3 regions of the Mucilaginibacter sp. SG538B genome follow, and region 2 is predicted to be linked to each of the others. Evidence: riboswitches for the same ligand, from Rfam matches in the RefSeq annotation. Region 2 holds a riboswitch; each other region holds the start of a gene.

Region 1 (3,281 bases), on a different contig from region 2:
ACCTTTACCCTGTACGCATTTCAAACCGGCCTCGATCACTGTCCATTTGGATGAGTCGATCATAATAGGCAGTTTGGCTATATCCGGTTCAGAAGCAACCAGGTTCAGGAATTTTACCATCACAGCCTCCGAATCAATCATGCCCTCATCCATGTTAATATCGATGACCTGCGCGCCGCCTTCCACCTGTTGCAGGGCAACACTTAGAGCTGCCTCATAATCTTCGGCAAGGATCAATTTGGAAAACTTAGGGGAACCGGTAATGTTGGTGCGTTCGCCCACGTTTACAAAAATGCTTTCGGGTTTAATGGTGACCGCTTCCAGGCCGCTCAGGCGCATATCCGGCTCAATTTGAGGGATAGGGCGGGGCGGATATTTGGCAGCCTTATCGGCAATGCACTTAATATGCTCGGGTGTGGTACCGCAGCAGCCACCAACAATATTAACCAGGCCGGCTTTGATAAAATCATCAACCTGGTGAGCGGTTTCATGCGGAGTTTCGTCGTACTGGCCAAACTCGTTGGGTAAGCCGGCGTTTGGATAGGCCGAAATAAATACGCCTGCTTTTTCAGAAAGTTCGGCAAGGTGCGGGCGCATTTCCCGGGCACCCAAAGCGCAGTTTAGGCCTACCGATAGCAGGTTGGCATGGCTTATCGAGTTCCAGAAAGCTTCGACAGTTTGCCCGGAAAGGGTACGGCCTGAAGCATCGGTAATAGTACCTGAGATCATGATACCGCCCGAATCCCTGAAAGCGGGAAAATCCTTACCTGCAGCTTTACATTCCTGCTCATAACGTTTTATGGCAAACAGCGCAGCTTTGGCATTAAGGGTATCAAATATGGTTTCAACCAACAACAGGTGCGAACCACCGTCAACCAAACCCCGTACCTGGTCATAGTAAGCTTCGGCCAGGTCATCAAACGTAACGGCGCGGTATCCCGGATCGTTTACATCTGGCGACAAAGACGCAGTGCGGTTTGTTGGCCCGATGGCACCGGCAACAAAGCGCGGTTTTTCGGGGTTATGCCGGGTATATTCGTCGGCTACTTCGCGGGCTATACGCGCACCTTCGTAGCTTAGTTCATAAGCCAGTTCTTCCAGGTGATAATCGGCAAGGGAAATTACCTGTGTGCTGAAAGTGTTAGTTTCAATGATATCCGCACCGGCATCCAGGTATTCGGCATGGATGGCTTTGATAATATCAGGGCGCGTGATATTGAGCAGGTCGTTATTGCCCTGCAGGTCGCTATGATGATCGCGAAAACGCTCGCCACGAAAATCCTTCTCGGTAAGCTGGTACCTTTGAATCATGGTACCCATTGCTCCGTCAATCACCAGTATGCGTTTCTGTAATTCTTTTCTAATGTCCATTTTTTGAGATGTGAGATATGAGATTTGAGACGTGAGATTTTAGCGGAGAGAACCTTGCTAAAACATCATGTCTTTCACCTCATATATCTGATAAAAAGACATTAAACAGGCGATTGAAAGAGCCGAAGCTATCTCAAATCTCACGTCTAATATCTCAAATCTAAATACAGCTTATCTCGAAAAGTCGGGTGTTGTTATGACTTTCGCTTATCTGTCCGGGCGCGTAATTGCTGCCTGGTAGAATGTAGCACCTTGTGAAGCACAGGTTGCTAAGACATCGCAGGGTCTAATCCCTCCGTCTTTCTCCATAAGCAGTGCAAAGTTGCGCAATAAAGTTATCATTTGCAAGTATATAACATACGCTAAATATCATGCCTAAGCCACATTGTTAAACAAAAAAAGCCGCCTTTTGCGGAGGCAGCTTTATGATTGAATTTCTTAATGAGATTATCTTCTTCTGCCGAATAAACGGAGGAGCATAAAAAACAGGTTGATCAGTGTGATGTACAATGTTAGCGCACCCATCAGGGCCAGTTTTTTCGAGCTTGCATCACCGTATTCAATACCTGCTCCAATGCGTTTTAACATTTGCATATAGTAGGCAGTTAAACCAGTAAATACAGCTATGCCTATGTAGCTGATGATGTAACTCATTTGTTCGCTGTGCATAAAGAAGTTAGCTAATGAAGCTACAAAAATCCCAATGAACAGGATGTACATGATTGAACCAAACTTTGTTAAATCCATCTGGGTAGTATAACCGGCAATGCCCATAATACCGAAAGTTACTGATGCGGTAATGAAAACACCCAATATTGATGCAGATGTGTAGATCAGAAATATCAAACTTAAGCTGATGCCAATAAGTGTTGCATAAGCTACGAAAAGCAGCACCAATACCGGATAAGAGATTCGGTTATAGCCAAATTGCATTACCAATGAAAACGCCAGTGGCGAAAACAGCGCAAAATAGCCAAAACCCGTAAGGCCGCCTGTTGGTGCAACGATCAGACTGATCAGGCCCATATTTAAAAATAGATAAACTGTTATTGCTGATACGCCAAGCGCAACGAACATCCAGCTGAAAACGCCGGCCATAAACCTGCGTGAAGCAACTTCTGATTGATCCCTAACTTCGATTACATTATCGAAGTTGTATTTAGATTCTTTAAATTCCATTTTGTGTTAAAAATTATAGTACGAATATATAAATAAAAGGTGAATACAGCATGAAGAAGCAAGACTGCAAGAATCAAGAGTCAAGAAACAGGAAAGTTTTCCGAAATGTCTTGTCTCTTGACTCTTGATTCTTGCAGTCTTGATTTCTGTTCTTCCTGCTTCTTGACTCTGTAACCCTCAATTCAAACGGCGCATCAACTGCTCTTCAACCTTTTTGAAAACCTGTATGGGTTTCAGGGTGCGCCAGCCAAGGCTATCGAGTTCGCCGCCAAAATTGATGTAATAGTCGATATTGCTGTGTTTAAATTCGTCTATCACGTGTTCGCGGAAGTTGATGCCTGCTATCCAGCCGTCTTCCACGTCCTGGAACCACTCTTCGTAATAGCAATCATCGCTTGAATGAAAGTTGAGTACGTTTTCGCCGATCAGGATAAAATGACTGATGCCATTATCTATCATCAGGTCGAGCAGCTCACGCTTCAGCAGCATAATGTCGTTATTGATGGCATCATTCCATTCGCCTATCAGCTCAATGATGGTATAGCCTTTATCATAATCGGCAAAAAGTACTTTTAAATAAAGGGTATTGGAGCCGAATGAGTCCCATTGTGGGTGCAGCAGGTAATTGTATACCTGCTTGTCAAATTCAAATTCGCTGTATTCTGTCGCATAAAAAGGCGAAAACTCATCTTCCGATGCCACGTAATCATCTCTCCAGCGGTAATATGGTT
Region 2 (3,281 bases):
TTTGGTGCTTCAACCAAAACCACGTTTAAGGTAGTTATTCCTTGCGTAATCGGGATCTCCTGGGTTGTAAAGCCAATGTAGCTAACCCTAAGCACATCATTAACATTGGCGTTGATGATAAACTTACCATCAACATTGGTTTGTGCGCCCGTGGTTTTACCTTTAACAGATACGCTGACACCCGGCAACGGCAACCCATCGGATTTGGCGGTTACCTCCCCGCTTATTTTAACGGATTGCCCCGCAACCGTCTGGACGAGAATAAAAGGCAATATAATTGCCAGTAATAGCTTGTAAATTTTTAACATGATAATTAATAATTGAGATTAATTTTTGATGCCTTTACCGGTACAAAAGACATGGCTATCGCCTTAGCGGGCATAATTTGCCCGGCTCATAAGCCTATCGTAACTGTAAAGAATTGATTAGGGGATGGTAATTATTAAGCTAAGACAAACTGCAGCAAGCCCGCATTTAAACACCATGCATGCTGTAAATGATTAACAGCAACAATGCATGCTTTGCATATTGAGACAGAAGGATTTGCAGATTGACTGGCTTTCCGAAACGAAAGTTTTCTTGTGTAAAAAAGTAGATTCTGTTTTCATAAAACGGGTATTAAATAAGTACTGATAGATTCTTTTTAATTGATGGACGCTGTTTTGTTGTTTACCAAAGCGTCCACAGCTTTTAACATGGACGCAAATTCCTGTTTATCGTACAAGCGGGTGAGGTAAACAATTTTCCCATCCCGACCGATAACCACATTGCGGGTAACACCGCTCTTTTTGCTGGCAAACCGGCCAAAAATCTCAGCACCAGGATCGAGTGCCAACGGATAGCTTATATTCATGACCTGGTGAAAACTTTTTACTTTGTTGAGCGGTTCATCGCGGTCAACGCCTATTAACACAAGGCCTTTATCTTTATAAGCCTGCCAGATCTCTTTTTCCAAATGCGGCATTTCTTCTCTGTATACGCTGCACCAGCTTGCGGTAAACTGCAGGATAACCACCTTACCATGCAACTTCGTTAAAGAAGTTTTTGTACCATTGGTCAATACGAGCTCAAAATCGGCAGGAGCAAGATCACCGGTTTTTATGATATAACCGCGGTCGTCAGCTGTCGGATCAATTGCCTTGGTGATCTGCGCAACAGCCGGCAATGTTGTTATGAAAAGCAAACAGGTAAAAAGTAATTGTTTAATGTTCATTGCTATACAGGTTAAACCGTAATATCATCCCGGTGATATTTTCAATATTTTAATTAGCAAGAAAAATGAAGAGGGAAAAGAAGTATACAACACCTTGCACTATACAAGGCCATAGCGTATTACATTATCTTTTCTACCCTATTTTGGGCAGACAGGAATTAGCACCTTTATAACAGTGGGCTTACAGGTTGCTAAGACATCACAGGGCCTTTCCCTCAGTCTTTCTTGATAATTAAAATATTCAAAGAACCGATTTGACGATGCAAATATATATAAATTCTACTAAAACCATAGACTTTATATAATTATTGCAATAAAATGAATTAACACTTTAAAATTCTGCAGGCTTATTTACAGAATTTGTTTACTGATTGGAGTAGCTGAAACTTTTTGAAGATAAATTCCATAACAACAAAAAGTCCCTAACGTTCGCTGCCGGGACTTTAACCTAAACTTATTTTGTAGATTATTAAACTACCTTATAATAAGGTAAAACAAGGCAATTAGGTTTTTAATTATTTAGCACTTTTATTCGCCTGTTAACTGGCAGTCCCGTTAAAAAGGGCTGCAAAGCTATTTTCGGCTGTTATTTTTTCGATCAAATTTTCCAGTGACCGGTAGATGTTCATATTCAAAAATGGGCCTGCGCTAATCCTTTTAATGCCCGCATTTTGCAACGCTTTAAAATCCGGAAGGCCAGGCATACACATTACGCTAACCGGGAGGCGCGATAAGGCCGTTATTTTTTCAATATCTGCTATTTGGGTAATGCACGGAAAAAACAAACCATGCACACCTGCACCCTGGTAAAGTTTAGTACGGGTCAAAGCGTCTTCCAGTGCGTTAGATAAACCAAGCAGAAAGGAATCGGTCCTTACATTTATAAATACCTCTACCCCTGTGGCGGTTAACAATGCAGTTATCTGTTTAAGTTTTGTGGCAAAGCCTTCGGCACCAACAATACTTCGCTGGCCATTCACCACTATCGAATCCTCTATATTGATACCCACAACACCAATATTATATAGTTTTGTGATGTTACTGCAGATAGCCTCCGGTGTTTCACCATAACCACCTTCAAGGTCGACTGTTAGCATGGCTGATGTTGTTGCAGCTATGCGTTTAACAACAAAAAGGTAATCCTCAAAACTCATCTCTTCGCCATCTGCAAAGCCTAATGAGCTGGCAACAGCCGCGCTTGATGTGCCGATTGCTTTAAAATTTAATTTATCATAAACCTGGGCGCTTTGTGCATTCCATACATTGCCAACTTGTAAAGGTTCGGTTTGATGATGCAGGGCTAAAAATTCATTGAATCTATTTTTCATGTTCTTGTTTTTATTTTATTCTCAAAATTAGGCTGGGCGCTTTTCTAAAAATTGTATAAAACGGAAGAGATTAGTGAAAGGTGAAACAAAAAATGGCCGGATAAATCCGGTCATTTTTTGTTTCAGATAGAGAAAATCAGGCTACGAGATTAGCCTCAGCTCCGAATGCATGATCGATGACAATTTTCCAGCTGCCGTCGGGTTGTTGTTTCATTAACTCTATCCCTTTTGCGGCAATCTGTGTTTTGCCATTGTCGGTGACGCTCCACTCCGACCGGCCTACCGCTACATCGCCCGATTGCAGACAGTAAACGGTTTTGATTTCCATTACTCCCGGAACCGCACAGATGCTTTTAACGGCCTGTTCAAATTGAGCCTTGCCTGATACTTCTTTTCCCGGCTCGGGAAAAATAATACCGTTGGCATCATACACATTCATAACTACATTTACATCTTTGGTGTTAAAAGCGGCTGCAAGTACCGCGTGCACCTCCTGTGGTGTTTTTGCTGATTTCATTTTGTTGTTTTTTTTATATCAGCAAAACTATGTGGCTCGAATAGCCCAAAATTGTATAAAACGGAAGAGTATTAACTGCCCGCTAACGCCTGGTTTATAGGCGACGCCTGAGCAGCAAATGAGTTAGGTGTAAAACCTGTAAAAAGCTTAAATTCCTTTATAAAATGTGCCTGGTCAAAATAACCGGCGCTGTAGGCTACATTCGTTAGCTTTTCTTCATTAG
Region 3 (3,281 bases), on a different contig from region 2:
GCAACCATGTTGATGAAGCAACAAGGGCCGTTATACAACCCATTATTATGTCAACCACTTTTGAGCGCGGTGAGGATGGCGGTTTTCCGGCAGGTTATATTTACAGTCGCTCATCGAACCCCAATCGTCACGCACTGGAGCATGTGCTGGCAAAGTTAGAGGGAGGTGTTGAAGCAGCTTGCTTTTCATCAGGTAATGCGGCCGGGATGTCGGTATTTCAATCATTGGAGCCGGGCACCCATATAATTGCGCCGGATGATATGTATCATGGCTTACGTAATCAGCTTAAAACCCTTTTTGCCGGGATCCTTACCTTCGATTTTATTGATGTAAACGATACCGGGGTTTTACAACAGCACATCAAGCCCGAAACAGGTTTGATCTGGATTGAAACACCTTCAAACCCCCTGCTTAAAATAACCGATATTAAAAAGGTGGTTGCTATTGCCAAAGCAAAGGGCATTAAAGTTTTGTGCGATAATACATTTGCCACCCCTATGTGCCAGCGACCACTTGAGCTGGGCGCGGATATGGTTATGCACTCAGTCACCAAATATTTTGGCGGACATAGCGACCTGATGGGCGGCGTGTTGATCACGGCCGAAAAGAATGATTGGTGGACAAAAATCCGCCAGGTGCAGGAAATGGGTGGCGCAATCCCCTCGCCTATGGATTGTTATTACCTGGTACGCAGTATTAAAACTTTACCATACCGTGTAAAAGGCCACGTACAAAATGCACAGTTATTAGCCGAATACCTTGAACAGCATCCCAATGTTGAACAGGTAATGTACCCCGGTTTGCCCTCGCACCCGCAGCATGAGATAGCTAAAGATCAGATGCTGGCTTTTGGTGGCATGTTATCTTTTACTATTAAGGGCGATGAGAACGACACGCATAACATCATCAATAAACTGAAACTATTTATCAAAGCTACCAGCCTTGGTGGTGTTGAAAGCCTAATAGAACACCGCGCTACTGTTGAAGGCCCGGATACCAAAACACCACGTAACCTGCTAAGGGTTTCAGTTGGGCTGGAACATATTGACGATTTGATTGCCGATATGAAGCAGGCCCTTGCTTAGGCCTTTTAAGGTGAAAGGATAAAGGTCAAAGGCGAAAGGTATAAGCTGTCATGTGAATTTAAAAATTCCGTATTCACAAAACCTTTAACCTTTCGCCTTTTGCCTTTCACCTCAAAATAAACCTTTCACCTTAAAAAGAAATAAAATTTGGTATATTACCTCACAATCCCTTATATTCGCAACATTATTTGGTAGTGATACCAACGTCGATCAATCCTCCGCACATAGTTCGGGTTTTGATTTATAAAGAAGCGGCGAGAGATCAGGCTCAATGACCCGCTGGCAACCCTTCAATGTTGAAGAAGGTGCCAATTCCTGTCCCGGCAAATAACACCGGGGAATATAAATTTATAACCATGAAAAGTTTAATTAAATTTACGCAACGCAACACTTTTTACACCGCAAACGGTAACATACAACATATTAGCTCCCCTATTAGCTGTATTTGTATGTGTTGCTGCTGTTGATGCTTAGCACGCTCCTATTTTCATTTTCTGAAAAGCGTGTTGTTAAACCGGTTGTTTTTGAACCGGCTTTCCAAATTCATCTAAACATTCAAAATCTAAATTAAACACATTAAAAAATTACAACTATGTCTGCCTTAAAATTCGAAACCTTACAATTACATGCCGGCCAGGAAGTTGACCCAACAACAGGTTCACGTGCTGTGCCCATTTATCAAACTACTTCATACGTATTTAACAGCGCCGAACATGGCGCCAACCTGTTTGCGCTGAAAGAGTTTGGTAACATCTATACCCGCATCATGAACCCTACTACCGATGTGTTTGAAAAACGCATCGCGGCGTTAGAGGGCGGTGTGGTTGCGCTGGCAACAGCCTCTGGCCAGGCATCCCAATTCCTTGCCCTTAATAATATTTTACAGGTTGGCGATAACTTTGTTACTTCACCTTTCCTGTACGGCGGCACCTATAACCAGTTTAAAGTAGCTTTCAAACGCCTGGGTATCGAAGTACGCTTTGCCAAAGATGATACAGCAGCCAATATCGAAGCGCTCATTGATGGCAAAACAAAAGCCATCTTTTTGGAAACAATAGGTAACCCGGGCTTTACCATTGCCGATTTTGAAAAGCTGAGCGAAGTTGCCAAAAGGCATGACCTTCCGCTAATTGTTGATAATACTTTTGGTGCCGGTGGTTACCTCTTCCGTCCTATTGAACATGGCGCTAATGTGGTTGTGGAGTCAACAACCAAATGGATTGGCGGGCATGGTACCAGTATTGGCGGTGTTATTATCGATGCAGGCAATTACAATTGGGGTAACGGCAAATTCCCGCAATTTACCGAACCATCTGAAGGTTACCACGGGTTGATATTTAACGATGTATTTGGCATTGGGGGCCCGTTTGGCAATATCCAGTTTATTATCCGTGCCCGTGTGGAAGGTTTGAGGGATTTCGGCCCCTCTCAGGCACCATTTAATTCATGGTTGAATATCCAGGGGTTGGAAACGCTTTCTCTGCGTGTACAACGTCACGTTGATAATGCCCTGCAACTGGCTAAATGGTTGGAGCAGCACCCACAGGTGGCAAGCGTAAATTACCCGGGACTGGAATCATCGCCATATCATGACTTAGCTAAAAAGTATTTAAAAAACGGTTTTGGGGGCGTACTATCGTTCGAAATTAAAGGGAGCAAAGAACAGGCCAGCCGCTTGATCAATAACCTTAAATTGGTGAGCCATTTAGCCAATGTTGGCGACGCAAAAACACTCATCATCCAGCCATCGGCAACCACGCATCAGCAATTATCTGATGAAGAGCAATTAGCTGCCGGTGTTACACCTGCATCATTGCGCGTGGCTGTTGGTATTGAACATATTGATGATATTAAAGCCGATTTTGAACAGGCTTTTGCAAAAATTAAGCAAGGTGAGGGTGAGTTAGTATAACAATGTATAGTTTTTTTAAGTGATATAGTAAACGTTACGTGTAGTTAAGTCTTAAGTTCTAAGTATTTAGTCTTAAGCCGGAAAATTGAAACTTCGACTTGAGACTTTAAACTAAAGACTTTCGACTTAACACAGCGTGACAAATAACAGAATGAACGCAGAGATATTTAAATACACTGATACTTTTGAATTTGAATCGGGCCGTACAATTGAAGGTTTAGAAATAGGTTTTCACACTTATGGCCGGTTAAATAAGGAAAAAAATAATGTTGTTTGGGTTTGCC

The links. A riboswitch is a leader RNA that binds a small molecule or an ion and turns the genes downstream of it on or off. The one in region 2 is predicted to bind S-adenosylmethionine.
Region 1: another riboswitch for S-adenosylmethionine. It lies ahead of metH (methionine synthase); the one in region 2 lies ahead of FHW88_RS02915 (TlpA disulfide reductase family protein).
Region 3: another riboswitch for S-adenosylmethionine. It lies ahead of FHW88_RS16180 (O-acetylhomoserine aminocarboxypropyltransferase/cysteine synthase family protein); the one in region 2 lies ahead of FHW88_RS02915 (TlpA disulfide reductase family protein).

What each region holds. Positions count from the first base shown of each region.
Region 1 covers NZ_JABMJI010000002.1:1,367,090-1,370,370, forward strand. Annotated here, with positions in the region: gene metH (methionine synthase) at 1-1,371, opposite strand, end outside; SAM riboswitch class I at 1,576-1,685, opposite strand; gene FHW88_RS15460 (Bax inhibitor-1/YccA family protein) at 1,819-2,550, opposite strand; gene FHW88_RS15465 (hypothetical protein) at 2,728-3,281, opposite strand, start outside.
Region 2 covers NZ_JABMJI010000001.1:748,133-751,413, reverse strand. Annotated here, with positions in the region: gene FHW88_RS02920 (SusC/RagA family TonB-linked outer membrane protein) at 1-308, opposite strand, end outside; gene FHW88_RS02915 (TlpA disulfide reductase family protein) at 644-1,213, opposite strand; SAM riboswitch class I at 1,335-1,448, opposite strand; gene FHW88_RS02910 (isocitrate lyase/phosphoenolpyruvate mutase family protein) at 1,753-2,541, opposite strand; gene FHW88_RS02905 (YybH family protein) at 2,678-3,058, opposite strand; gene FHW88_RS02900 (helix-turn-helix domain-containing protein) at 3,130-3,281, opposite strand, start outside.
Region 3 covers NZ_JABMJI010000003.1:1,456-4,736, forward strand. Annotated here, with positions in the region: gene FHW88_RS16175 (trans-sulfuration enzyme family protein) at 1-1,085, shown strand, start outside; SAM riboswitch class I at 1,324-1,434, shown strand; gene FHW88_RS16180 (O-acetylhomoserine aminocarboxypropyltransferase/cysteine synthase family protein) at 1,678-2,997, shown strand; gene metX (homoserine O-acetyltransferase family protein) at 3,149-3,281, shown strand, end outside.